DNA from 3 places in the Bradyrhizobium sp. JR3.5 genome. Region 1 is predicted to be linked to each of the others. Evidence: predicted binding sites of a transcription regulator. Region 1 holds the regulator's gene; each other region holds the start of a gene.
The links. Region 1 encodes PhoB, which activates phosphate uptake and scavenging genes when phosphate is short. Its sites were predicted from a motif close to TGTCATNNANCTGTCAT; they were not measured.
Positions count from the first base shown of each region.

Region 2: the regulator PhoB is predicted to act here: its motif matches at 4,075-4,091, upstream of ppk2 (polyphosphate kinase 2).
Region 3: the regulator PhoB is predicted to act here: its motif matches at 3,424-3,440, upstream of ACVWW1_RS12685 (RNA degradosome polyphosphate kinase).

Region 1 is NZ_JBSRYV010000002.1:3,730,622-3,740,847, reverse strand. It holds gene ACVWW1_RS34730 (sensor histidine kinase) at 1-289, shown strand, start outside; gene ACVWW1_RS34725 (hypothetical protein) at 457-657, shown strand; gene ACVWW1_RS34720 (hypothetical protein) at 982-1,476, shown strand; gene ACVWW1_RS34715 (signal transduction histidine kinase) at 1,504-1,875, shown strand; gene ACVWW1_RS34710 (hypothetical protein) at 1,897-2,127, shown strand; gene ACVWW1_RS34705 (Hsp33 family molecular chaperone) at 2,165-3,166, opposite strand; gene argF (ornithine carbamoyltransferase) at 3,381-4,307, opposite strand; partial or broken gene ACVWW1_RS34695 (acetylornithine transaminase) at 4,307-5,513, opposite strand; gene ACVWW1_RS34690 (GcrA family cell cycle regulator) at 6,000-6,512, shown strand; gene phoB (phosphate regulon transcriptional regulator PhoB) at 6,661-7,371, opposite strand; gene phoU (phosphate signaling complex protein PhoU) at 7,502-8,218, opposite strand; gene pstB (phosphate ABC transporter ATP-binding protein PstB) at 8,230-9,051, opposite strand; gene pstA (phosphate ABC transporter permease PstA) at 9,048-9,893, opposite strand; gene pstC (phosphate ABC transporter permease subunit PstC) at 9,898-10,226, opposite strand, start outside.
Region 2 is NZ_JBSRYV010000002.1:5,557,579-5,563,957, forward strand. It holds gene ACVWW1_RS43460 (NAD(P)/FAD-dependent oxidoreductase) at 1-1,135, shown strand, start outside; gene ACVWW1_RS43465 (amino acid ABC transporter permease) at 1,206-1,874, shown strand; gene ACVWW1_RS43470 (transporter substrate-binding domain-containing protein) at 2,037-2,915, opposite strand; gene ppk2 (polyphosphate kinase 2) at 3,083-4,009, opposite strand; gene ACVWW1_RS43480 (fumarylacetoacetate hydrolase family protein) at 4,157-5,329, shown strand; gene ACVWW1_RS43485 (hypothetical protein) at 5,522-5,893, shown strand; gene ACVWW1_RS43490 (Spy/CpxP family protein refolding chaperone) at 5,973-6,379, opposite strand, start outside.
Region 3 is NZ_JBSRYV010000001.1:2,518,517-2,524,895, reverse strand. It holds partial or broken gene ppx (exopolyphosphatase) at 1-1,132, opposite strand, end outside; gene ACVWW1_RS12685 (RNA degradosome polyphosphate kinase) at 1,145-3,349, opposite strand; gene ACVWW1_RS12680 (chromosomal replication initiator DnaA) at 3,482-4,159, opposite strand; gene ACVWW1_RS12675 (CDP-alcohol phosphatidyltransferase family protein) at 4,255-4,797, opposite strand; gene purM (phosphoribosylformylglycinamidine cyclo-ligase) at 4,958-6,043, shown strand; gene purN (phosphoribosylglycinamide formyltransferase) at 6,040-6,379, shown strand, end outside.

The DNA of each region.
Region 1 (10,226 bases):
ACTCAACGAGCTCTGCACGAACGCCACGAAGTTCGGCGCCCTGTCCGCCCCACAGGGGCGGATCGACATCAGTTGGACGCTGGATCAACCAACACAGCGTTTGCATCTGACATGGACCGAGAAGAACGGTCCGGCAGTCCACCCTCCGGAACGGCGCAGTTTCGGGACACGGTTGATCGAAACGCTCGGCAGGCAGCTGCGCGGCGACGTGCGGCTAAGCTATGAGCCGACCGGTTTCGTGTACACATTCGACGCACCATTGGCTTCTCTTACTTCGTCAACCGCATAGCCGACGTCCCGAACGCACGCCAAAGTCTGGATATGCTGCCCTCCGACTGCGAATTGAGTCGACTACCGGACGTAAGGGGTGTCTACTGCGGTGATCACTGCTCCGCCTCTGGCCGATACCGGTGACTGAGAGTGCTGCAAGCTCCCGCCAGTAACCAGGAGAGCTTTATGCCGACTGCTCAACACAGCCAGCCTGAACCGCCGCCTCATGATCTGCCGGCGTTGGAAGCCGTGAGGATAGGAGATGCTGCGAAGCCATTCCTGCCCGGCCTTCAGCGCAACGCGATGCTTCGCAAGGCCCGGCTGGTCGAAACCGCCTCGCACATCAATGATTGGCTGACATCGCCCGGCCTGCGAACGCCGAGCTGACTGCCGACTTTGAGGAAACGCGGCCCCACAGTACGGGGCCGGCTGGGACCGCAATTCTTCCGATGCCGCTGGGGCCCGGCCTCCGGTCGCCTCTCACCAAGCGACGGCTTCGACATTGCTTCCAACTCTGCTTCAGGAACTGGCGACCGCGGTGAACGTTGTCGCGGTGCAGATATTCACGCGCGCCATCCGATTGGCTTGTGCCCGGTGATTTGTGGCCTCGGTGCTCGTTATTCGACCCTTCGCCTCCCATATACAAATCAATCCTCGTCAGCCATCGAGATTGGTCGGAATGCGCGGAGACCTCCAAGGAAAGGGACCGCCATGTTCAAATCTCAGCAGTACCGCACCAAGGCAGCCGCATACGGCGAACTGATCAAGCGTTCGAGCAGTCAGGGCGAAAGCCGCAAGTTTCAAGAGCAGCAAGACCGCCTCGCTTCGCTCGCGGATAACGAGCAAGGATTGGCGGACAATTTCGACAACGCAATAAACGTCGCGGAGCAGGACCGCTCTCGCGGCGCCGCCCTTGCCGCCGAAGAGGAGTACGTTCTGCGGTGCCTCGGCGCGGCCATCATCATGCAATGGAACGTGCTGCCGAAGGCGCTGCAGCGGGAAATCTTCGACACCGCCGGATCGGTCGGAAAACTGTTGGAGACGTCGGCGCTCCGCGGGCAGATCGCGCGCTTCCTGCACAAGCACAAGGATGATGCCGGTCGCGACAAGGTTCTGGAGGCGCGTCAGGACGCGAGATCGGGCGCTGCGGCTTTGTCGCGATGGGACAATGAAGGAGGTGCAGTCCCCGATGGACCGCCGATGTGAGCCAACCACGACAACAGGAGATTCACCATGTCACTTACCCAATTTGACGTCGATGACGGACAGCACAGCATGGACGGGCTGCGACTTTTCGCCCGTGATGGAAATGAACGGGTCGAGGCATTCATCGGCCGCAAGGTGATGGACGTCTGGGCCGAGTCTGTCGAGCATCGCGGCGGACATCAAAGCCTGTTCCGCGATCAATACAACGCACTCGGCAGGCTGAACCTGGCGGCGATCGAGCGGATCGTCAGTGCGAAATACCAACGCGGTGCTGCGTTCAACCGCCAGCATCCCTATGTCGAGGTACTGTTCTCGGATATCACCGACAGCGGGGAGACCTTGAATCTGAGCGGGCTCGTGCGCGAGACCCTGCCGCCCGCGTTTCACCGGCTGAGTTGAGATCGATCCAGGAGGATTCCCATGACGAAGAAAACCCTGCACTCCATTGAAGAAACAGAGCCGAAGAAGCCACTGCGCGCCGACCGGCCTCCCACCGAAGGCTTCGTGATCATTGTCGACAAACACTTCAAGTCGGAGTTCGACACCGCCGAGGCTGCTGAAGCGTCTGGCCGACAACTGAAGGCGTCGTATCCGATGCTTCAGATCGAAATCTATGACGCCGCCGGCAAGACCCGCACCTTGCTGAGCTGACAGGCCTGGTTGCCGGGTCTCGTGGTCGGTTTTCCGCCTACTCGACGCCGGCTTCCTGCGGCGTGAATTCGTAGACCGACGAGCAGAACTCGCAAGTCACGACCACCTTGCCGTCCTTGACCATCTCGGCGCGATCGTTCGGCGCAAAGCTCTTCAGCATCGACGACACCGCATCGCGCGAGCAGGAACACTGCGCGCGCAGCGTTTGCGGGTTGAAGACGCGCACGCCGCGTTCGTGGAACAGGCGGTACAGCAGCCGCTCGCCGGAGAGATCGGGATCGATCAGCTCGACATCCTCGACGGTGGAGATCAGCGACTGCCCCTCGACCCAGGCGTCGTCATCCGGCACGCTGTGCGTGGCCGTGCCTTCCGGCGCATCGCCGGGATGCAGATCGGCCTGCTTGGCGCGTTCGGGGGCCTTGGGCAGGAATTGCAGCAGGATGCCGCCGGCGCGCCAGTGCAGCTTGCCGCCTTCGCCGCCGCGCATCTCCTCGCCGACCGCGAGCCGCACCCGCGTCGGAATCTGCTCCGAGCGCAGGAAATATTCGTGGGCCGCCTCTTCCAGGCCGCCGCCGTCGAGCGCGACCAGGCCCTGGTAGCGGCTGGTGTTCGCGCCCTGATCGATCGTCATTGCAAGGTGGCCCTTGCCGAGCAGCTCACCCGAGCTCTGCCCGTCCTTGAGGCGCGCCACATCGTAGCGCGCATAGGCACGCAGCCGGTCGGGCGCCTGGAAATCGACGATCAGGAGCGAGACCGGACCGTCGGTCCGAGTCTGCAGGATGAAGCGGCCCTCGAACTTGACGGAGGAGCCGAGCAGCGTGGTGAGCACGATGGCCTCACCGAGCAGCTTGCCGACCGCGGGCGGATAATCGTGCTTGTGCAGGATCTCGTCGAGCGCGGGGCCGAGCCGGGTCAGCCGGCCGCGCAAGTCCAGCGCACCGACCTCGAAGGCCAGCACAGCATCGTCAACAGGAACCGCCGAGGGCGCGCGAATGGGCGTCTCGGCCTGAATTTTGATGTCGGGGGATTGTGAAACCATGGCGCTCTATCTGGGGTCTCGGACCATGAAATAAAGGGGTTCAGCATACCGGGAATCGACGTCGTCCCTGCGAAAGCAAGGACCCATAACCACAGGATTTTGTCGCGGCACAAGGCGTCTGCCCATGTGCCTTTTTCGCAGGCCGCGGCGTATGGGTCCCTGCTCCAGTGCGCAATTGCGCACAAGGCAGGGACGACGGCATTGATGTCGTCGACTACGCGACCGTGTCGAAACACCAGGCCAGAATGCCCTTCTGCGCATGCAGGCGGTTTTCCGCCTCGTCGAACACCACGGATTGCGGGCCGTCGATCACCTCGTCGGTGACCTCCTCGCCGCGATGCGCGGGCAGGCAGTGCATGAACAGCGCGTCCGGCTTGGCGAGCGACATCAGCTTGGCATTGACCTGATAGGGCTTCAGCACGTTGTGGCGGTGCTCGCCCTCCTTGTCGCCCATCGACACCCAGGTGTCGGTGACGACGCAGTCGGCGCCGCGCACGGCGGCTTCCGGATCGGTGCCGAGCATGATCGGCGCGCCGGTGGCCTTGATCCAGTCCCGCATCGGCTTCTTCGGCGAGAGCTCGGGCGGGGTGGCAATGTTGAGATTGAACTTGAACCGCTCCGCAGCGTGCGCCCAGGAGGCCAGCACGTTGTTGTCGTCGCCGGTCCAGGCCACCGTCTTGCCCTCGATCGAGCCGCGGTTTTCCTCATAGGTCATGAGGTCGGCCATCACCTGGCAGGGATGCGAACGCCGGGTCAGGCCGTTGATGACGGGCACGGTGGCGTGGGCGGCGAGCTCGAGCAGCGCGTCATGGTTGAGGATGCGGATCATGATCGCATCGACATAACGCGACAGCACGCGCGCGGTGTCGGCGATGGTCTCGCCGCGGCCGAGCTGCATCTCGGCGCCGGTCAGCATGATGGATTCACCGCCGAGCTGGCGCATGCCGACGTCGAACGACACCCTTGTGCGGGTCGACGGGCGCTCGAAGATCATCGCCAGCGTCTTGCCTTCGAGCGGCTTCCTGCCCTTCTCATGCGCCTTCAGCTTCGCCTTCATGGCGGCTCCGGCTTCGAGCATGTTGCGCAGCTCGGCGAGCGGCAGCTCGTTGATGTCGAGGAAGTGACGGACCGGCTTGCTCATTATCCAGCCGCCTTCTTCGGCTGCGGCGCCGATAGCACAGAGCAGGCGCGCTCGAGCGCTGTGATCGACTGGTCGATCTCGGCCTCGGTCACGATCAGGGGCGCCAGGAACCGCACCACATTGTCGCCGGCGCCGACGGTGAGCAGCTTCTCGTTGCGCAGCGCGGCGATCAGATCGCCCGACGGCACCACCGCCTTGACTCCGATCAACAGGCCCTCACCGCGCACCTCCGACAGCACGCCGGGATAGCGGTCGACCACGGAAGCGAGCTTCTGCTTGAGCAGCAGCGACATCTTCTGCACGTGCTCGAAGAAGCCGGGCTTGAGCATGACGTCGAGCACCGCATTGGCGGCGGCGACCGCGAGCGGATTGCCGCCGAAAGTCGAGCCGTGCGAGCCCGGCGCCATGCCGGCCGCAGCCTGCGCGGTCGCCAGCACCGCGCCGATCGGGAACCCGCCGCCGAGCGCCTTCGCCAGCGACATCACGTCCGGCGTGACGCCGGTGCGCTTGTAGGCGAACAGCTCGCCGGTGCGGCCCATGCCGGTCTGCACCTCGTCGAAGGCGAGCAGCAGGCCATGCTCGTCGCACAGCGCGCGCAGTGCTTTGAAGAACGCCTGCGGCGCCGAGCGCACGCCGCCCTCGCCCTGCACCGGCTCGATCAGGATGCCGGCGGTGTGCGGGCCGATCGCCTTCTTCACCGCCTCGATGTCGCCGTGCGGCACCTGGTCGAACCCGTCCATCGGCGGGCCAAAGCCTTCGAGATATTTCGCCGAGCCGGTCGCAGCCAGCGTGCCCAGCGTGCGGCCATGGAAGGCGCCCTCGAAGGTGATGATGCGGTAGCGCTCCGGATGGCCCTTGGAGAAGTGGTGGTGGCGGACCAGCTTGATCACGCCCTCCATCGCTTCGGCGCCGGAATTGCAGAAGAACACGAAGTCGGCAAAGCTCTGCTGGCACAGCCGCGCGGCGAGCACCTCGCCATCCGGGCTCTTGAACAGGTTCGACATGTGCCAGAGCTTGGTCGCCTGCTCCTGCAGCGCCTTGACCAGATGCGGATGCGCATGCCCGAGCGCGTTCACCGCGACACCCGAGGTGAAATCGAGATAGCGGTCGCCGTTGGTTGCGATCAGCCAGGCGCCCTCGCGCGCGCTCGAAGCCGAGATCGACCCGGGCGAAGACGGGGAGCAGATGCGACGAGGCGTTGGTCATGGCGTTCACTGCCGGTTTGAAGCCGTCAATTGCCGCGCGCCTTGACGCCAACACAGCAACCGCCAGCTTCGGAAAACAAAACGGCCGCCTTTGCGGGCGGCACGTACGGGTCATTCTATGCGGCGGCCGGTAAGTGTCAATCGTCAGGAGCCGGCCTTCCTGCAATACGAAACCAGCGCAATCCGGAGCATTCCGGTGCGGTGGAAAAGCCTCATAGCAATGCTTAACTTTGTGGGAACATGTGGACGCACGGCCGCGGACTCTTGCGCCAGAGTCACGCCATATTGTAGCGTTTGGCCTGTCGGGTACGACATCTCGTGCGGCAGTACTGGACCCTCTAAGTAGCCTTCGTGTCTCGCGTAAACGTTCGGGCGCAACACCGTGCCCGGCGAGGGCTAAGGGATTCTGGCCGAAGGGATATTTGTCCAGATTGGCTCGCAGCGCCGCTCCGATGAGTGGCCGGCGCCATGCGAAAGGAAGAATGTGATGACTGTATTGACATGGTCCGACGATCGCGTCGAGCAGCTGAAGAAGCTCTGGGAATCCGGCCTCTCGGCCAGCCAGATCGCGGCGGAACTTGGCAATGTGACGCGAAACGCCGTGATCGGCAAAGTGCATCGGCTCGGCCTCTCCGGCCGCGCCAAGGCCCCCTCCACGGCCGCGCCGCGGCAGCGCAAGGCCCGCCCCGCCCAGCACATGATGCGGGTGGCGCGCCCGGTCTCGCGCGGCAACACCGCGCTTGCGCACGCCTTCGAGGTCGAGATGGAGCCCGATCCGATCTCCTTCGACAACGTGGTGCCGATGAGCCAGCGGCTGTCGCTGCTCCAGCTCAACGAGGCCACCTGCCACTGGCCGGTCGGCGATCCCTCGAGCCCGGAATTCTTCTTCTGCGGCGGCAAGGCGCTCGCCGGCCTGCCCTATTGCGCGCATCACTCGCGCGTTGCCTACCAGCCCGCCAACGATCGCCGCCGGCCGTCGGCGAAGCCACAGATCAAGTAGCACTCGGGAAACTGCCTGGACTGCAAAAACAAATCCCCGCGAAAGCGGGGATTTTTTTGTGTGATCGTCGCGCGGAAGTATCCACCAGCGTCGTCCCGGCGAAAGCCGGGACAACGCCGTGTTGTGGCTTGAGGTTGCCGTGCAAGCCTTACGGCTGCGGCTCGGCCTTGGCAAACCGGTCGTCGAGCGCATAACCGGCGCCGCGCACGGTGCGGATCGGATCCTGCTCGCGGCCCGGATTGAGCAGCTTGCGCAGGCGGCCGATATGCACGTCGACGGTACGCTCATCGATATAGATGTCGCGGCCCCAGACGCTGTCGAGCAGCTGTTCGCGGCTGAACACGCGGCCGGGATGTTCGAGGAAGAATTCGAGCAGCCGATACTCGGTCGGACCGAGATCGATCGGACGTCCCGAGCGCGCCACGCGGCGCTTCTCGCGATCGAGCTCGATGTCGCCATAGGTCAGCACGGTCGCAAGCCGCTCCGGGCTCGCGCGGCGCAGCAGGCCCTTCACCCGTGCCAGCAGTTCCGGCACCGAGAACGGCTTGACGATGTAGTCGTCGGCGCCGGTCGCAAGCCCGCGCACGCGCTCGCTCTCCTCGCCGCGCGCGGTCAGCATGATGATCGGAAGCTGCTTGGTCTCGGGACGCGCCCGCAGGCGGCGGCACAGCTCGATGCCGGACAGGCCCGGCAGCATCCAGTCCAGTACCACGAGGTCGGGAACGCGCTCCTTCAGGCGGGTGTCGGCATCGTCGCCGCGCCCGACCGTTTCGACATCGTAGCCTTCCGCATCGAGGTTGTAGCGCAACAGTGTCGTCAGCGCTTCCTCGTCTTCGACTACCAGAATGCGTGCGCTCATCGGCTTAAATTCTCTCTCTGTGGTGATCCGTTGCCCAGACGCAAACCGAAACGCTTACTTTCCTGGGCATAATCCCCGCGGAAACGACTTGTCGTGAAGACAATCCGGCTCCGCGCTCGCGGATCATGTCCTAGGTACCCGGCACAGTGGTGGCAAAGTTGGTCATGTCGCCCTTCGGGCGCTTGTCGGTGATCTGCTGTCCCTCGATCATGTAGAACACGGTCTCGGCGATATTGGTGGCGTGATCGCCGATCCGCTCGATGTTCTTGGCGCAGAACATCAGATGGATGCAGAACGAGATGTTGCGCGGATCCTCCATCATGTAGGTCAGCAGCTCGCGGAACAGCGAGGTGCAGATCGCATCGACCTCCTCGTCGCCCTTCCAGACGTTCATCGCCGCCGGCAGGTCGTGCGCGGCATAGGCGTCGAGCACCGACTTGACCTGAGACAGCACGAGGTCGGTCATGTGCTCCAGGCCGCGGATCAGCTTCAGCGGCTGGAAATCGCTTTCCAGCGCCGCGACGCGCTTGCCCATGTTCTTGGCGAGGTCGCCGATCCGTTCGAGGTCGGTGGCCACGCGCATCGCGCTGACGATTTCGCGCAGGTCGATCGCCATCGGCTGGCGGCGGGCGATCGTCAGCACCGCGCGCTCTTCGATGACGCGCTGCAGATTGTCGATCTCGATGTCGGCGGCGACCACGCGCTTGCCGAGCGCGACGTCGCGACGGATCAGCGCGTCGACCGACTCGGTGATCATCCGCTCGACGAGGCCGCCCATCTCGGCGACCAGGCGGGTCAACTCCTGCAGGTCGCTGTCGAATGCCTTGGCGGTATGTTCAGAAGCCATCTTGTATCTCCTCAGCCGAACCGGCCGGTGATGTAATCCTGAGTCCGTCGATCGCTCGGCGAGGTGAAGATCTTGTTGGTGTCGTCGAACTCGATCAGCTCGCCGAGATACATGAAGGCGGTCTTGTCGGAGACGCGCGCCGCCTGCTGCATGTTGTGGGTGACGATCGCGATCGTGTAGTCCTCGGAGAGCTCCTGGATCAGCTCCTCGACCTTGGCGGTCGAGATCGGATCGAGCGCCGAGCACGGCTCGTCGAACAGGATCACCTCGGGCCGCACCGCCACGGTGCGCGCGATGCACAAGCGCTGCTGCTGGCCGCCGGAAAGCGACAGGCCGGAAGCGTTCAGCTTGTCCTTGACCTCGTTCCACAGCGCGCCGCCGCGCAGCGCCTTCTCGACCCGGTCGTCCATCTCGGACTTCGAGATCTTCTCGTAGAGGCGGATGCCGAAGGCGATGTTCTCGTAGATCGTCATCGGGAACGGCGTCGGCTTCTGGAACACCATGCCGACCCGCGCGCGCAGCAGATTGAGGTCGAGCTTGGGATCGAGAATGTTGGTCTGGTCCAGCATCAGCTGACCGGTGGCGCGCTGGCCGGGATAGAGGTCGTACATCCGGTTGAAGATCCGCAGCAGGGTCGACTTGCCGCAGCCGGACGGTCCGATGAACGCGGTGACGCGGTTGGTACCCAGCGTCAGGTTGATGTTCTTCAGCGCGTGGTGCTCGCCGTAATAGAAGTTAAGGTTGCGCACCGTGACTTTCGGCGGCGCTTCCGGCAGCGGCGTATGCGGTGCAACGTGGCTCGGGTTACTGGTTGAAACGGAGAGCTCGGTCATTTTGCGGCCCTTTCGGCACCAAGGATACGCGCGCCGATATTCAGCGCGAGCACGGTGAATGTGATCAGCAGTGCGCCGCTCCACGCCAGCTCTTTCCAGTAGGCGTAGGGGCTCTGCACGAAGTTGTTGATGGTCACCGGCAGGTTGGCCATCGTCTTGGTCAAGTCCCAGCTGAAAAACTGGTTCGACAGCGCGGTGAACAGCAGCGGCGCGGTCTCGCCGGCGACACGGGCGGTCGCCAGCAGCACGCCGGTGATCAAGCCGCTACGCGCAGCACGATAAGCGATCCGCTTGATCACCAGCGAGCGCGGCAGGCCGAGCGCGGAAGCCGCCTCGCGCAGCGGATTGGGCACCAGCAGCAGCATGTCCTCGGTGGTGCGCAGCACGACCGGGATCACGATCACGGCGAGCGCGAGACTGCCTGCGATCGCCGAGAAGCCGCGCATCGGCACCACCACCGCGCCATAGATGAACAGGCCGATGATGATCGAGGGTGCGCTGAGCAGGATGTCGTTGATGAAGCGGATCACCGAGGTGAGCTTGTCGTGCTTGCCGTACTCGGCGAGGTAGGTGCCGGCGAACAGGCCGAGCGGCGCGCCGATGCCGACGCCGATCACCGTCATGATGACCGAGCCGACGATGGCGTTGAGCAGGCCGCCTTCGGTCGAGCCCGGTGGCGGCGTGTTCTGGGTGAACAGCTGCATGCTGAGGCCGGCAAGGCCGTTATAGACCAGCGTGAACAGGATCAGCGCCAGCCAGGTGACGCCGAACAGCGCCGCGCCGACACAGAGTGCGCGAATGACGATGTCGCTGCGGCGGCGGGATTTGTAGATCGGGTTCATGGCCCTATTTCCCCGCTTTCGTTTCAAGCCGCATCAGCATCAGCCGGGCGCCGGCGAGCACGAAGAAGGTCAGCACGAACAGCAAGAGGCCAAGCAGGATCAGGCCGGACTGGTGCAGGCCGTCGCTCTCGGCGAATTCCGAGGCGATCGCCGCCGAGATCGTGGTGCCCGGCGCGAAGATTGACGACGAGATGCGGAACGAGTTGCCGATGATGAAGGTCACCGCCATCGTCTCGCCGAGCGCGCGGCCGAGCGCCAGCATGATGCCGCCGATCACGCCGACCCGGGTGTAGGGGATCACGACGCTGCGGACGACTTCCCAGGTGGTGCAGC
Region 2 (6,379 bases), 1.8 Mb from region 1:
GCCGGGCAGCGAGACCTCCTACGGCAATGCCGGCATCATCTCGTCCGGCTCGATCCTGCCGCTCAACACGCCACAGCTTTTGAAGAACCTGCCGAAATATCTCACCAACACGCATCCGGCGCTGCGCTGGAATCTTCCGTGGGCGGTCGCCAACGCCGGCTGGGTGATCCGCTTCCTCGCCGCCGCGACACCGTCGCAGACCAGGCCGCGCGCCGCCGCGCTGCACGGCCTGATCGGGACGTCGCTGGCGCTGCATCGCGACTGGATCGTGCAGGCGGGCGCCGGCCATCGCATCAGAGAGACCGGCTGGCTCAAGGCCTGGCGCGGCGACGGGCTCGCGACTGCCAAGGCCGAGCAGGCAGCGCTCGCCGAATTCGGCATCAAAAGCGAGGTGCTCGACCGCCAGGCGATCTCCGCGCTCGAGCCGAACATCGTCCCTGCCTATAGCACGGGCCTGCTGCACACCCAGACGGCATCGGTCGATTCACCCGGCGCGGTGGTCAAGGCCTATGCGCAGATGCTCGCCGCCAGCGGCGGTACGGTGCGGCAATCCGAGATCCGGCGGATCGAGCAACAAGACGGCGGCTGGCGCGTGCAGCTTGCCGACGGCGAGATCGCCGCGCGCCACGTCGTGGTCGCGCTCGGCCCGTGGTCGGCCGAACTGCTGCGGCCGCTCGGCTATCGCGTGCCGCTGGCGTTCGAGCGCGGCTATCACCAGCATTTCGTGCCGAACCCGGCACGCAAATTGCTGCGGCCGATCCATGATGCGGAGGGGGCATTTCTGATGACGCCGATGGAGCAGGGCGTTCGCGTCACCAGCGGCGTCGAGCTGACTGCGCGCGACGCGCCGTCGAACTATGCGCAGCTCGAGGCAGTGGTGCCGATGGCGCGCAGCGTGGTCGAATTCGGCGAAGCGGTCGGCGAGCGCTGGCGCGGCGCGCGGCCGACGCTGCCTGACAGCCTGCCGATGATTGGGCCAGCGCCGCGGCATCGCGGTCTCTGGCTCGCCTTCGGCAACCAGCATATCGGCTTCACCACCGGTCCCGGAACGGGCGCCGCGGTCGCGGCAATGATCGCGGGCGCCACACCGCCGTTCGACGTGAAGGCATTTTCGCCGGGCCGGTATATCGCGTGACTCGCGCAAGGCCGCCTGCGATGCTGGGGTCGCAAGGCGAGTACAGGACGCGCGGCAACCGAGGGGCAGGATGAACTACGTCTGGGATTTCGGGATCCTCGCCAAGTACAGCCATCTGTTCTGGCTCGGGCTCGGCTGGACCATGGCTTACACGATCGGCACCATCATCCTTGGGACCCTGATCGGCCTGATCGTCGGCATGCTGCGGCTGCGGCGCATTCCCGTGATCGACTGGCTCCTGATCGCCTATATCGAGCTGTTCCGCTGCACGCCGCTGCTGGTGCAGATCATCTGGTTCTACTACGCGTTTCCGGTCGTGATCGGCGTCAACATCCCGGCGCATGTCGCAGCCGTCAGCGTGCTGTCGCTCTATGGCGGCGCGTTCTATGCCGAGATCGTGCGCGGCTCGATCGAGAGCGTGCCGGTCGGGCAGTGGGACGCCGCGAAGGCGCTCGGTTTCCGCGGCTGGCGACTGATGCGGCTCGTGATCCTGCCGCAGGCGCTGAAGCCGATGATGGCGCCCTATGTCAACCAGTCGGTGACGCAGCTGAAGAACACCTCGCTGGTCTCGATCATCGCGGTGCCCGATCTCGTCTACAACGCCACGCTGATCAACGCCGACACCTACCGGCCGCTCGAGGTCTACACCATCGTGGCGTTGATCTATTTTGCGATCCTGTTTCCCTCGACGCTGGTCGCGCGCCGGCTGGAGCGCGGGCTGACCTACGACAACGTGTGACTTGCTTCGCCTCTCCCGCTTGCGGGGAGGTCGGATCGCATCGTTAGATGCGATCCGGGTGGGGGTTTTCTCCACACGAAGAGCGTCGCTTGTGACGACACCCCCACCCCGACCCTCTCCCGCAAGCGGGAGAGGGAGATCACTACCGTCTTGGCAATTACCTCAGATACTCAGCTCCACCGGCACGTCCTCCGGCTTGACGCCGGCAAGGCCGAGGCCCTTGACGAACCATTCGCGCATCTGGCCGATGCCGCGGTTGTAGTCGATCCACACCGACAGGAAATCGCGCCAGCGCTTGTCCTGTTCGCGTCGCACCGCCGTGCCGCTGGCAATCGTCACCGAGGGCGAGGCCAGGATCTTGTAGGTGCCGAGGTTCGGGTTCTTGGCGATCGCGGTCAGCCCGAGCACCAGCGCGTTGACCACGCAATCGACGCGGCCCGACGACATTTCCAGCATCACCTCGTCGCGCGACTTCAGCGACTTGATGGCGGCGTTCGGCGCAAAGCGCCGGGCCACCGCCTCGTTGGCCGAGCCGACGTCGACCGCGATCTTGACCTCGGGCTTGTTGATGTCGGCCCAGGTCTTGGCCTCGAGGCCCTTCTTCAGCATCGCGCCGAACGGATGCGGGAACACCAGGTTGGTGAAATCCACCACCAGCGCCCGCTGCGGGGTCGGGTTGAGCGCAAAGCCGAGGTCGATCTTGTTGGCCTGCAGATCGAGGATTGAATTGCCATACGTCGACTCGACATATTCCAGCTTGACGTCGAGCAGCTTGGCAAGGTCGTTCGCCATCTCGATCGAGAAGCCGGACCAGGTGCCGGTGGCGAGGTCCTTGTTGAAATAGGGCAGCTCGCCCGGCAGCACCGCGATCCGCAGCACCTTGTTGGCCCTGATCCGGTCGAGCGTGTTGTCGGCCTGGGTCTGCGCCGAGGCCGGGGTTGCCATGGCGGCCGCGAGCGCCGCGCCGCTGCCGATCCCGAGCGCATAGCGCAGCGCGTCGCGGCGATCTTCGGAAATTGCGATGTCGTCGGATTGAGTCAAGCGGGCCTCCCTGCACCAGATCAGGGAAGCCTAGCGTCGGCATCCGGCCCCAGCAAGTGCGCGCGCCTGCGCCATTGGTAGGCGAGGGGTGGCTGTCTCTTGCTCTTCACCTCTCCCGCTTGCGGGCCCGCAAGCGGGAGGGGGGCCAGAGCGTGCACGTGGTCCGATCAATACGTTCCCGGCACGTACATCTCCGGCGGGATCGGGCCGCGGTGATAGTCGGGGTTGCGGACCCGCGGCGGCAGCACCACCGGTTGGTGCGTGACCTGCTGATAGGGGATCTGGGTCAACAGATGCGAGATGCAGTTCAGCCGGGCACGCTTCTTGTCGACGGCATCGACGATCCACCACGGAGAGTCCTGCAGGTGCGTGCGCTCCAGCATGGTCTCCTTGGCCTTGGTGTAGAGCTCCCAGCGGGTCCGCGCCTCGACATCCATCGGGCTCAGCTTCCACTGCTTCAGCGGATCGTGGATCCGCATCGAGAAGCGGAGCGCCTGCTCCTCGTCGGTGATCGAGAACCAGTATTTCAGCAGGATGATGCCGGAGCGGATCAGCATGCGCTCGAATTCCGGCACCGACCTGAAGAACTCCTCATACTGCTCGTCGTTGCAGAACCCCATCACCTTCTCGACGCCGGCGCGGTTGTACCAGCTGCGGTCGAACAGCACGATCTCGCCGCCGGCCGGCAGATGCGAGACGTAGCGCTGGAAGTACCATTGCGTGCGTTCGCGCTCGTTCGGCGCCGGCAGCGCCGCGACGCGGCAGATGCGCGGGTTGAGCCGCTGCGTGATGCGCTTGATGACGCCGCCCTTGCCGGCGGAATCGCGGCCCTCGAACAGCACGACGACCTTCTTCTTCTCGTGCTGCACCCAGTCCTGCAGCTTGACCAGTTCGCCCTGCAGCCGCAGCAATTCGCGGAAGTAGAGCTTGCGGTCGATCGACGGGCTTCCGGCGGCTCCGTCGTGGTCGAACTCGTCGAGCCTCACGTCGTCGAGCTCGAGTTCCTCGTCGAGGCTGTCGGCCATCTCCTGATGGATGCGGGCGCGCAAGGCTTCGTCGCGGGCGGCTTCGTCGGTGAGGTCGGAGGCGGTCATGAAGGTCCGTCTTTCGGAGTGCTAGATCGATCGGCGGGAGCATTGACGGGCGATGTTACCTCTCTATGACATTGGCATGACCGCTGCTTCACGCAGCCGGCGGGACTGTGCTAACAAGCGATGACAAGATCAAAAAAGGAGACGCCGATGATTTCGCTCACGCCAAAAGACGTCCTGCCCGAGGACGGCACCGCCGGCACGCTGGTCGGACGGGTCTGGCTGCCGCAGGCGGGCGGACCCGCCGTGGTCGCGGTGCGGGGCGACGGCGTGTTCGACGTCACCGCGCGCTTCCCCACCGTGAGCGCGCTGTGCGAGGAAGCCGATCCTGCGGTCGCGTTGCGTGCCACGCATGGCGAGCGGATCGGCGATTTCGAGGCGATCCTCGCCAACACGCCGCCCGATGGCCGCGACGCGACAAGACCGCATCTGCTCGCGCCGGTCGACCTGCAGGTGCTGAAGGCCGCCGGCGTTACCTTCGCGATCTCGATGCTGGAGCGCGTGATCGAGGAGCGGGCACGCGGCAACCCGTCGTCGGCGGAGGCAATCCGCAAGGAGGTGGTGCGGCTGGTCGGCGACGACCTCTCCAAGCTGAAGCCGGGCTCCGAGCCGGCGATGCGGTTGAAGCAGGTGCTGATCGACCAGAATGCCTGGAGCCAGTATCTGGAGGTCGGCATCGGCCCCGACGCCGAAGTGTTCACCAAGGGGCCGACGCTGTCCTCGGTCGGCACCGGGATGGATGCCGGGCTGCATCCGAAGTCGACCTGGAACAATCCCGAGCCGGAGGTCGTGCTTGTCGTCTCCGGTGCCGGCACGATCGTCGGCGCCGCGCTCGGCAACGACGTCAACCTGCGCGATTTTGAGGGCCGCTCGGCGCTCTTGCTGTCGAAGGCCAAGGATAACAACGCCTCCTGCGCGATCGGCCCGCTGCTGCGGCTGTTCGACGGGACCTTCTCGCTCGACGACGTCAGGGAGATGGATGTCGGCCTCACCGTGAAGGGCGCGGACGGCTTCGTGCTCGGGGGCCATTCCTCGATCTCCAAGATCAGCCGCGACCCGACCGATCTGGTTGCCCAGACCATCGGGCCTGTGCATCAATATCCCGACGGCTTTGCGCTGTTCCTCGGCACGATGTTCGCGCCGGTCAAGGACCGCGACGCCAAGGGTGAGGGTTTTACCCACAAGCGCGACGACATCGTCACCATCGAAGCACCCCAGCTCGGCAAGCTCGTCAACCGCATGCGGGGCAGCGATGAATGCGAGCCCTGGACATTCGGCGTTGGCGCGCTGATGAAGAACCTCGCACAGCGCAAGGTGCTGTGAGGAGGAGCGCAGCATGTTGCACGTGGGGTGGGTCAGCGAAGCGTAACCATCATCTTGCCGCGCGTCATGGTAGGTTACGCTTCCGGCTAACCCACGCCCTAGGCACCTCGCTCCTTGTGATTGCGAGGAGCGAAGCGACGAAGCAATCCCATCCCACCTTGCGGCACCACGGATTGCTTCGCTTCGCTCGCAATGACGGTGCACGTCGTTCTGCCATCCGAGGCGCGGCTCAACGTCTGGCAAAGACGTGCTATCTTGCTTGCCGTCGCCGCCGGCGTTGTCGAACATGTTCAGAAACCTGCGCGGCAGATCAATCGCGTGCTGCAACTTGAGGGCGCGCGGATGCATGAAATTCGGCGCGACCGCTTGTCGCGCCCTTATGTGATCCAGTTCATCCTCGTTCGCGCTGCTTCGCTTCAGCATACGGGCTCGACGCGAACAGAAGGAGTCGCGGACATGAGCGAGCAGCCATCGAATGGAATGCCTGATTGGCTCACGACCGATATGCTGGTGATTGCCGTCGCACTGGCCATCATCGTGGTTGGCATGTGGATCGCGCCGTAGCCTGGTTGCTCCGGCTGGTTGCCACGCTGAGACATCGTGGGATGATGTCACCACCCTAGGCGCGAGGCGATGGCGAGCCTTACAAGCCGATCATCCGGAAGATCATGCCGCCGACATTTGGGCCATGATGGTGATGGCGGCGATGACGGCTTCGCGGCGGTTCGTCACCGCCTGCGGCGGCCATCGCGCTCCTGCCGCCGTCCCGCTCGGGGCCAACAGCGTCGAACGCGGCCTTCTGCTCGTCGCTGAGCGCGCTGTAGAAAGTGTCCACGGCCGGACGTACCGTTCCGATCGCCTGAAGCATGGAATCGAGTCTCGCTCCGACCGCCGCAAGGCGTGCCGGTGGCGTGCGCGCATCGGTGGGCGGGCAGGACGATTTCAATGTGTCCTCAGCCTTTGTCGCAGCGTCCCGCATGGCATCGAGGCTCGCCCGCTGTGCATCGGTTGGCTTGACGTTGCGTTCGATGATGTCGCCGGGCCATGCGA
Region 3 (6,379 bases), on a different contig from region 1:
TTCCTCGCCGCGATGATCGGGATGGACGCGCCAGCCGATATCGGAGAGCAGGCAGGCGACGTGACGCAGCCTGCGGTCTTCCTCGGTCTCGCGCAGCCTGACGACGCGCACCAGCCTGTCGGTCCAGGCGGTCAGCTCCTGGGCGTGGCGGGCCGAGCGCGACAGCAATTCGTTGAGGTTTTGCGCGGCGCAGACCAAGCCGTCCTTGGCGCGCTCGGCCTGCGGCAGCATCTCGTAGAGCAGGCCCTCGCGCACGCCGAAGGTCGAGAATACGATGGTCTTCGGCTGGGCGACGCGGATGATGTATTCGAGCACGAGCGCGGCGTAGGCCAATAGCGGCCGCCGCGCATCTGCGACGGATTCGATATTGGCCAGCATGTTGGTCGCCGCCAGCCGCCGCAGCCGCTGCGCGAAGTCGAGCGCGTCCGCTGCCGGAATCGAATAGCCGTGCATCACCTTGAGCGGGTAGCCGCTCTGGATGATGTGGATGCGCGCCAGCGCGCGCCAGGTGCCGCCGACCGCGTAGAAGGTACGGCCGCGGCCGGTCTTGAGCTGGGCGACGCCCAGCAGTTCGTTCTTGACGATGCGTTCGGCGCGCTTGAGCGATTTGTTCGAGAGGTCCTGCAGCGCAAGGCTGCCGAGCGGCAAGCGTCACGCCACTGCGCACGCGGTTGCCCTTGACGTCGATCAGTTCGAGCGAGCCGCCGCCGAGGTCGCCGACGATGCCGTTCGGATTGTGCACGCCTGAGACGACGCCGAGCGCGGATAGCTTCGCTTCACGCGGTCCGGTCAGAATCTCGATCTTGGCGCCGCAGATGCGCTCGGCCTTGGCGATGAAGTCCGGGCCGTTCTTGGCATCGCGGCAGGCCGCGGTCGCGATCGCGTAGACGCGGCCGACCTGCTGGATCCGGCACAGCGCGCGAAAGCGCCGCAGCGCGGTGAGCGCCTTGTTGACCGCATCGGTTGCGAGCAGGCCGGTGCTCTGCACCTCGCGTCCGAGCCCGCACAGCGCCTTCTCGTTGAAGATGGTGATGAGGCTGCGCGCCATCGCCTCGTAAACCACGAGACGAACCGAGTTCGAGCCGATATCGATCACAGCGACGCTGGAAGCGCGCTTCCGCGGCCGCTTCACCGTAGGGCCCCCTTAAGACGATGGCTGCTGACGCTCGTTACGACGCGTGAGACGGCGCGGTGAAGATTCCTTGAGAGACTTACCACGGCCGGACAGACTCGGATTTGTCATGAAATAGTCATGCAGATTGAAGGGCTCTTCGCCTTTCGCGGCCTTCATACGCGTTGACGACCCATCCGGCAACAATTGCCAGCTCTGCTCGGTATCCTTCAGGTTCGCGACCATGATCTGTTCGAGAACCTGCTGATGCACCGTCGGATTTTGCAGCGGACAGAGCACCTCGACGCGGCGGTCGAGGTTCCGCGGCATCATGTCGGCGGACGAGATATACACAGCAGCTTTTGCGCTCGGCAGGCCCTGGCCCATGCCGAAGCAATAGATTCGGCCGTGTTCCAGGAACCGGCCGATCACCGATTTGACGCGGATGTTCTCGGACAATCCAGGCAGCCCCGGCCGCAGGCAGCAGATGCCGCGCACCACGAGCTCGATCGAGACGCCGGCCTGCGAGGCGTCGTACAGCGCGTCGATGATGTCAGGATCGACCAGCGCGTTCATCTTCATCCAGATCGCGCCGGGCCGGCCATGCTTGACGTGGGCGATCTCGCCGTGGATGTGCTCGATGATCCGCTTGCGCAATGTCAGCGGCGACACCGCCATCTTCTCGATGTCGCTCGGCTCGGCATAGCCGGTGATGTAGTTGAACACCCGCGCGACGTCGCGGCCGATGATCGGGTCCGACGTAAAGTAGGAGACGTCGGTGTAGATGCGGGCGGTGACCGGATGATAGTTGCCGGTGCCGGTGTGCACATAGGTGGTGAGGTTGCCGCCCTCGCGGCGCACCACCATCGACAGCTTGGCGTGCGTCTTCAGCTCGATGAAGCCGTAGACGACCTGCACGCCGGCGCGTTCGAGGTCGCGCGCCCAGCGGATATTGGCCTCCTCGTCGAAGCGCGCCTTCAATTCGATCAGCGCGGTCACCGACTTGCCGGCTTCGGCGGCATCCGCCAGCGCGCGTACGATCGGCGAGTTGTTCGAGGTGCGATAGAGCGTCTGCTTGATCGCGACCACGTCGGGATCGCGCGCCGCCTGTTGCAGGAACTGGACGACGACGTCGAAGGATTCGTAGGGGTGATGGACCACGAGGTCCTTCTGGCGGATGGCGGCGAAGATATCGCCGCCATGGTCGCGGACGCGTTCGGGATGGCGCGGCACGTAGGGCGGGAATTCGAGGTCGGGGCGATTGAGGCGGGTGAGCTGCGACAGTTCGTTCATCGCGAGCACGCCGTCGACCAGGATCACTTCATCGTCCGCGGCCGATAACGCGTGCTGCACGAAGACGCGCAGCTCTTCGGGCATCGTGGCCTCGATCTCGAGCCGGATCACCGATCCGCGCCGGCGGCGCTTGAGCGCGGTCTCGAACAGGCGAACGAGGTCTTCGGCCTCTTCCTCGATTTCGAGCTCGGAGTCCCTGATGATGCGGAACGCACCCTGGCCCTTGACGGTGTAGCCGGGGAACAGGCGGCCGATAAACAGACCGGTGGCCTGCTCGAGTGTGATCAGCCGTGCTGGCGCGCCTTCCTTGGTCGAGGGAATGCGGATGAAGCGGTCGATCTTGCTGGGCATGCGGATCAGCGCGTTCATCGCCTTGCCGTCGGCGATCCGCGACAATTGCAGCGCGACCGTGAAGCCGAGGTTCGGGATGAACGGGAACGGATGCGCCGGGTCGATCGCGAGCGGGGTCAGCAGCGGGAAGATGTTGTGGAGGAAGTGATCCTCGATCCAGGTGCGCTCGGATTTGGTCACGTCGCGCCCGTCGACCAGCTGGATGCCGACCTTGGACAGGAGCTCGCGCAGGTCGCTCCAGATCGCCTGCTGATCGGAAGCGAGCTGCGACACGGTCTTGTTGATCATCACCAGCTGCTCGGCCGGCAGCAGGCCGTCCGGGCTGCGCTCGGCAATGCCCTCGCGAACCTGGGCCTTGATGCCGGCGACGCGGACCATGAAGAACTCGTCGAGGTTATTCGCCGAAATCGACAGGAAGCGGACCCGCTCCAGCAGGGGATGGCCGAGATTGACCGATTCCTCGAGCACCCGGCGATTGAAGTGCAGCCAGGACAGCTCCCGGTTGATGAATCGCTCGGGGCTGGTCGCGACCGCGGGGACGGGCGGAAGTTCCGCATCTTTCTCTTTGATTTCAGAAGCTTGTGCCGAGTCCATCAAGTGCTGGTCCAATTCCGGGCAGGGGGCTGGGGCGGTCTAGCCGAGGGCCGCGCAGACCATGTGATATTGCGATGACGTTTCGATGACATTGATGTTCCGCCGGCCTGCGCCGTCAAGCCGCGGGACTGCTCAGGCATCGCGCAACAGCTCGGCCGCCAGCGCCCGGGTCACCGGCCGGACGAGCCGGAGCGCCTCGGTGTCGAGCAGCTCGACCGCCTGGCGGACGGCGGTATAGGACCGCTCGATCCGGTTGGTCAGGTAGCTGACGAGCGGCTCGTCCACGCTCATCTGACGGTCGGCGCAGAACTTGACGATCAGGCCGCGGAACAGCTGGTCGTCGGGCGGCAGCAACGTCACTATCGGCACCGCGCGGAGCCGCGAGCGCAGATCGCGCAGCTCGATCTCGAACGCCGACGGCGGCACGCGCGCCGTGATCAGCACGAAGGCATCGTCCTGGCGGGCGAGATTCATCAGATGGAACATCGCGCGCTCGTCGAAATCCGACGGCCTCAGGTCCTCGACCACCAGCGCGCCGGTCGCAAGCGCCATCGGCACCGTGTCGGCGGTCAGGGCATGCGCCGCGGTCGAGCGTGCGCCGGCGATCTCGGCCCAGATCGCGGCGAGGTGGCTTTTGCCGGAGCCTTCGGACCCCACCAGCAGCATGATTCGGTTCGGCCAGTCGGGCCAGCCGTCGATCAGCGCCAGCGCCGCCTCATTGGCGGGCCCCTCGAGGAAATCGTCGCGGGTCAGCTTCTCCTCGTGCGGTAGGGCCAAAGCCAATTGACGAGGTTGAACGCTACCGGCCACGCAAATCTCCAAACCAGGTTATTTTAGCATGATCCCTGCGCAAACGCTTGGCGTTTGTCGCGGGAAAGCCGGTTTCCACTTTTCCGGATCGTGCGCTACCGAGCCTCGATCGTGCTCATGTGCCGCACCCACTCCACGAGATAGAGGGACACCGAACCCAAAGTAAAGATCGTGACCAGACCCATCAGGATCAGGTCGTAGGGGTGCGGCTGAAAGCCGAAGCCGAGCGAGGCCAGCACCAAAGCCGCGAACGCGACCTGTGCCACCGTGTTCAGCTTCGACACCATCAACGGCTTCATCTCGACCGGCTTGTCGAACAACCATGACACAATCACGGCGGAGACGATCATGATGTCGCGCGACACCACGAGAATCACGATCCAGCGCGGCACCGCGCCCCAGATTCCCAGCGCGACATAGATCGACACCAGCAGCGCCTTGTCGGCGAGCGGGTCGAGCAGGGCGCCGAGCTCGCTCGCCATGTTGAAGCGCTTGGCGAGGAAACCGTCGACCGCGTCCGAAACGCCGGCGATCACGAAGATCGCAAACGCGATCTCCATCTGGCTCGAGACGATGGCCCAGACGATCACCGGCACCAGGATGATGCGGCCGAGAGTGATGATATTCGGAATGCTCAACTTGAATCGCTTCCCGGCTAGAAGCCTGATTTTACTCGATATCCGGCTCTTTTGCGGGGCGGCCGGGTGTTATCTACATAGTATCGCGGCCGCATCGCCGCGAGCCATTGCGCGGGGGCGGAATTCCTCGTAACCAGCCCATTATCATCTGGAATTGGGCATGACCGAGCGCAAAAACGGGCTCACTTACGCGGATTCGGGTGTCGATATCGACGCCGGCAATCGTCTGGTCGATCTGATCAAGCCGATGGTGCGGGCCACCGCACGGCCCGGCGCGGACGCCGAGATCGGCGGATTCGGCGGGCTGTTCGACCTCAAGGCCGCCGGCTTCAAGGATCCGGTCCTGGTGGCCGCGACCGATGGCGTCGGCACGAAGCTGAAGATCGCGATCGAGACAGGTATCCACAACGGCATCGGCATCGACCTGGTCGCGATGTCCGTCAACGACCTCGTGGTGCAGGGCGCGGAACCGCTGTTCTTCCTCGACTATTTCGCCTGCGGCAAGCTCCACCCGGAGGCCACGGCGCAGATCGTCGCGGGGATTGCCGAGGGCTGCCGCGAATCCGGCTGCGCGCTGATCGGCGGCGAGACCGCCGAGATGCCCGGCCTCTACAAGGATGGCGACTACGACCTCGGCGGCTTTGCGGTCGGTGCGGCCGAGCGCGGCACCCTGCTGCCGACGGGCGATATCGCGGCGGGCGACGCCGTGATCGGCCTGGCGTCCTCCGGCGTGCACTCCAACGGCTATTCGCTGGTGCGCAAGATCGTCGAGCAATCCGGCGTTGGCTATGATGCGCCGGCGCCGTTCGCTCCGGTCATGACGCTCGGTGCGGCGCTGCTGACGCCGACCAGGCTCTATGTGAAATCCTGCCTGCGCGCGATCCGTGAGACCGGCGCAGTGAAGGGGCTCGCCCACATCACCGGCGGCGGCTTCACCGACAACATTCCGCGCGTACTGCCGAAGCATCTCGGCGTCGGCATCGATCTGGCGCGGCTGCCGGTACTGCCGGTGTTCAAATGGCTGGCCGAGCAGGGCGGCATCGCCGAGCTCGAGCTGCTGCGCACCTTCAACTGCGGCATCGGCATGATCGCGATCGTCAAGGCCGATGCGGTCGATGCGGTGACCGAGGCGTTCACCGCCGGCGGCGAGACCGTAACGCTGCTGGGTGAGGTGATCGAGGCCAAGGGGGCGCATGAGCACGAGCATCGCGTGGTCTATCACGGTCATCTCGATCTCTCGCGATGAAGCGCCGCACAGCCATCCTGATTTCCGGCCGCGGCTCCAACATGGCCGCGCTGATCGAGGCTGCGAAGGCTGCGGATTTTCCGGCCGAGATCGTCGCCGTGATCTCCAACCGCGCCAACGCTCCCGGGCTCGAGAAGGCGGCCGCGAGCGGGATTCCGACCGTCGTCATCGAGAGCAAGCCGTTCGGCAAGGACCGCGCGGGATTTGAGGCGGCGCTGCAGCGGGCGCTCGACGACAAGCAGGTCGAGCTGATCTGCCTCGGCGGCTTCATGCGGCTGTTCACGGCCGAATTCGTCCGGCACTGGTACGGGCGGATGCTCAACATCCATCCGTCGC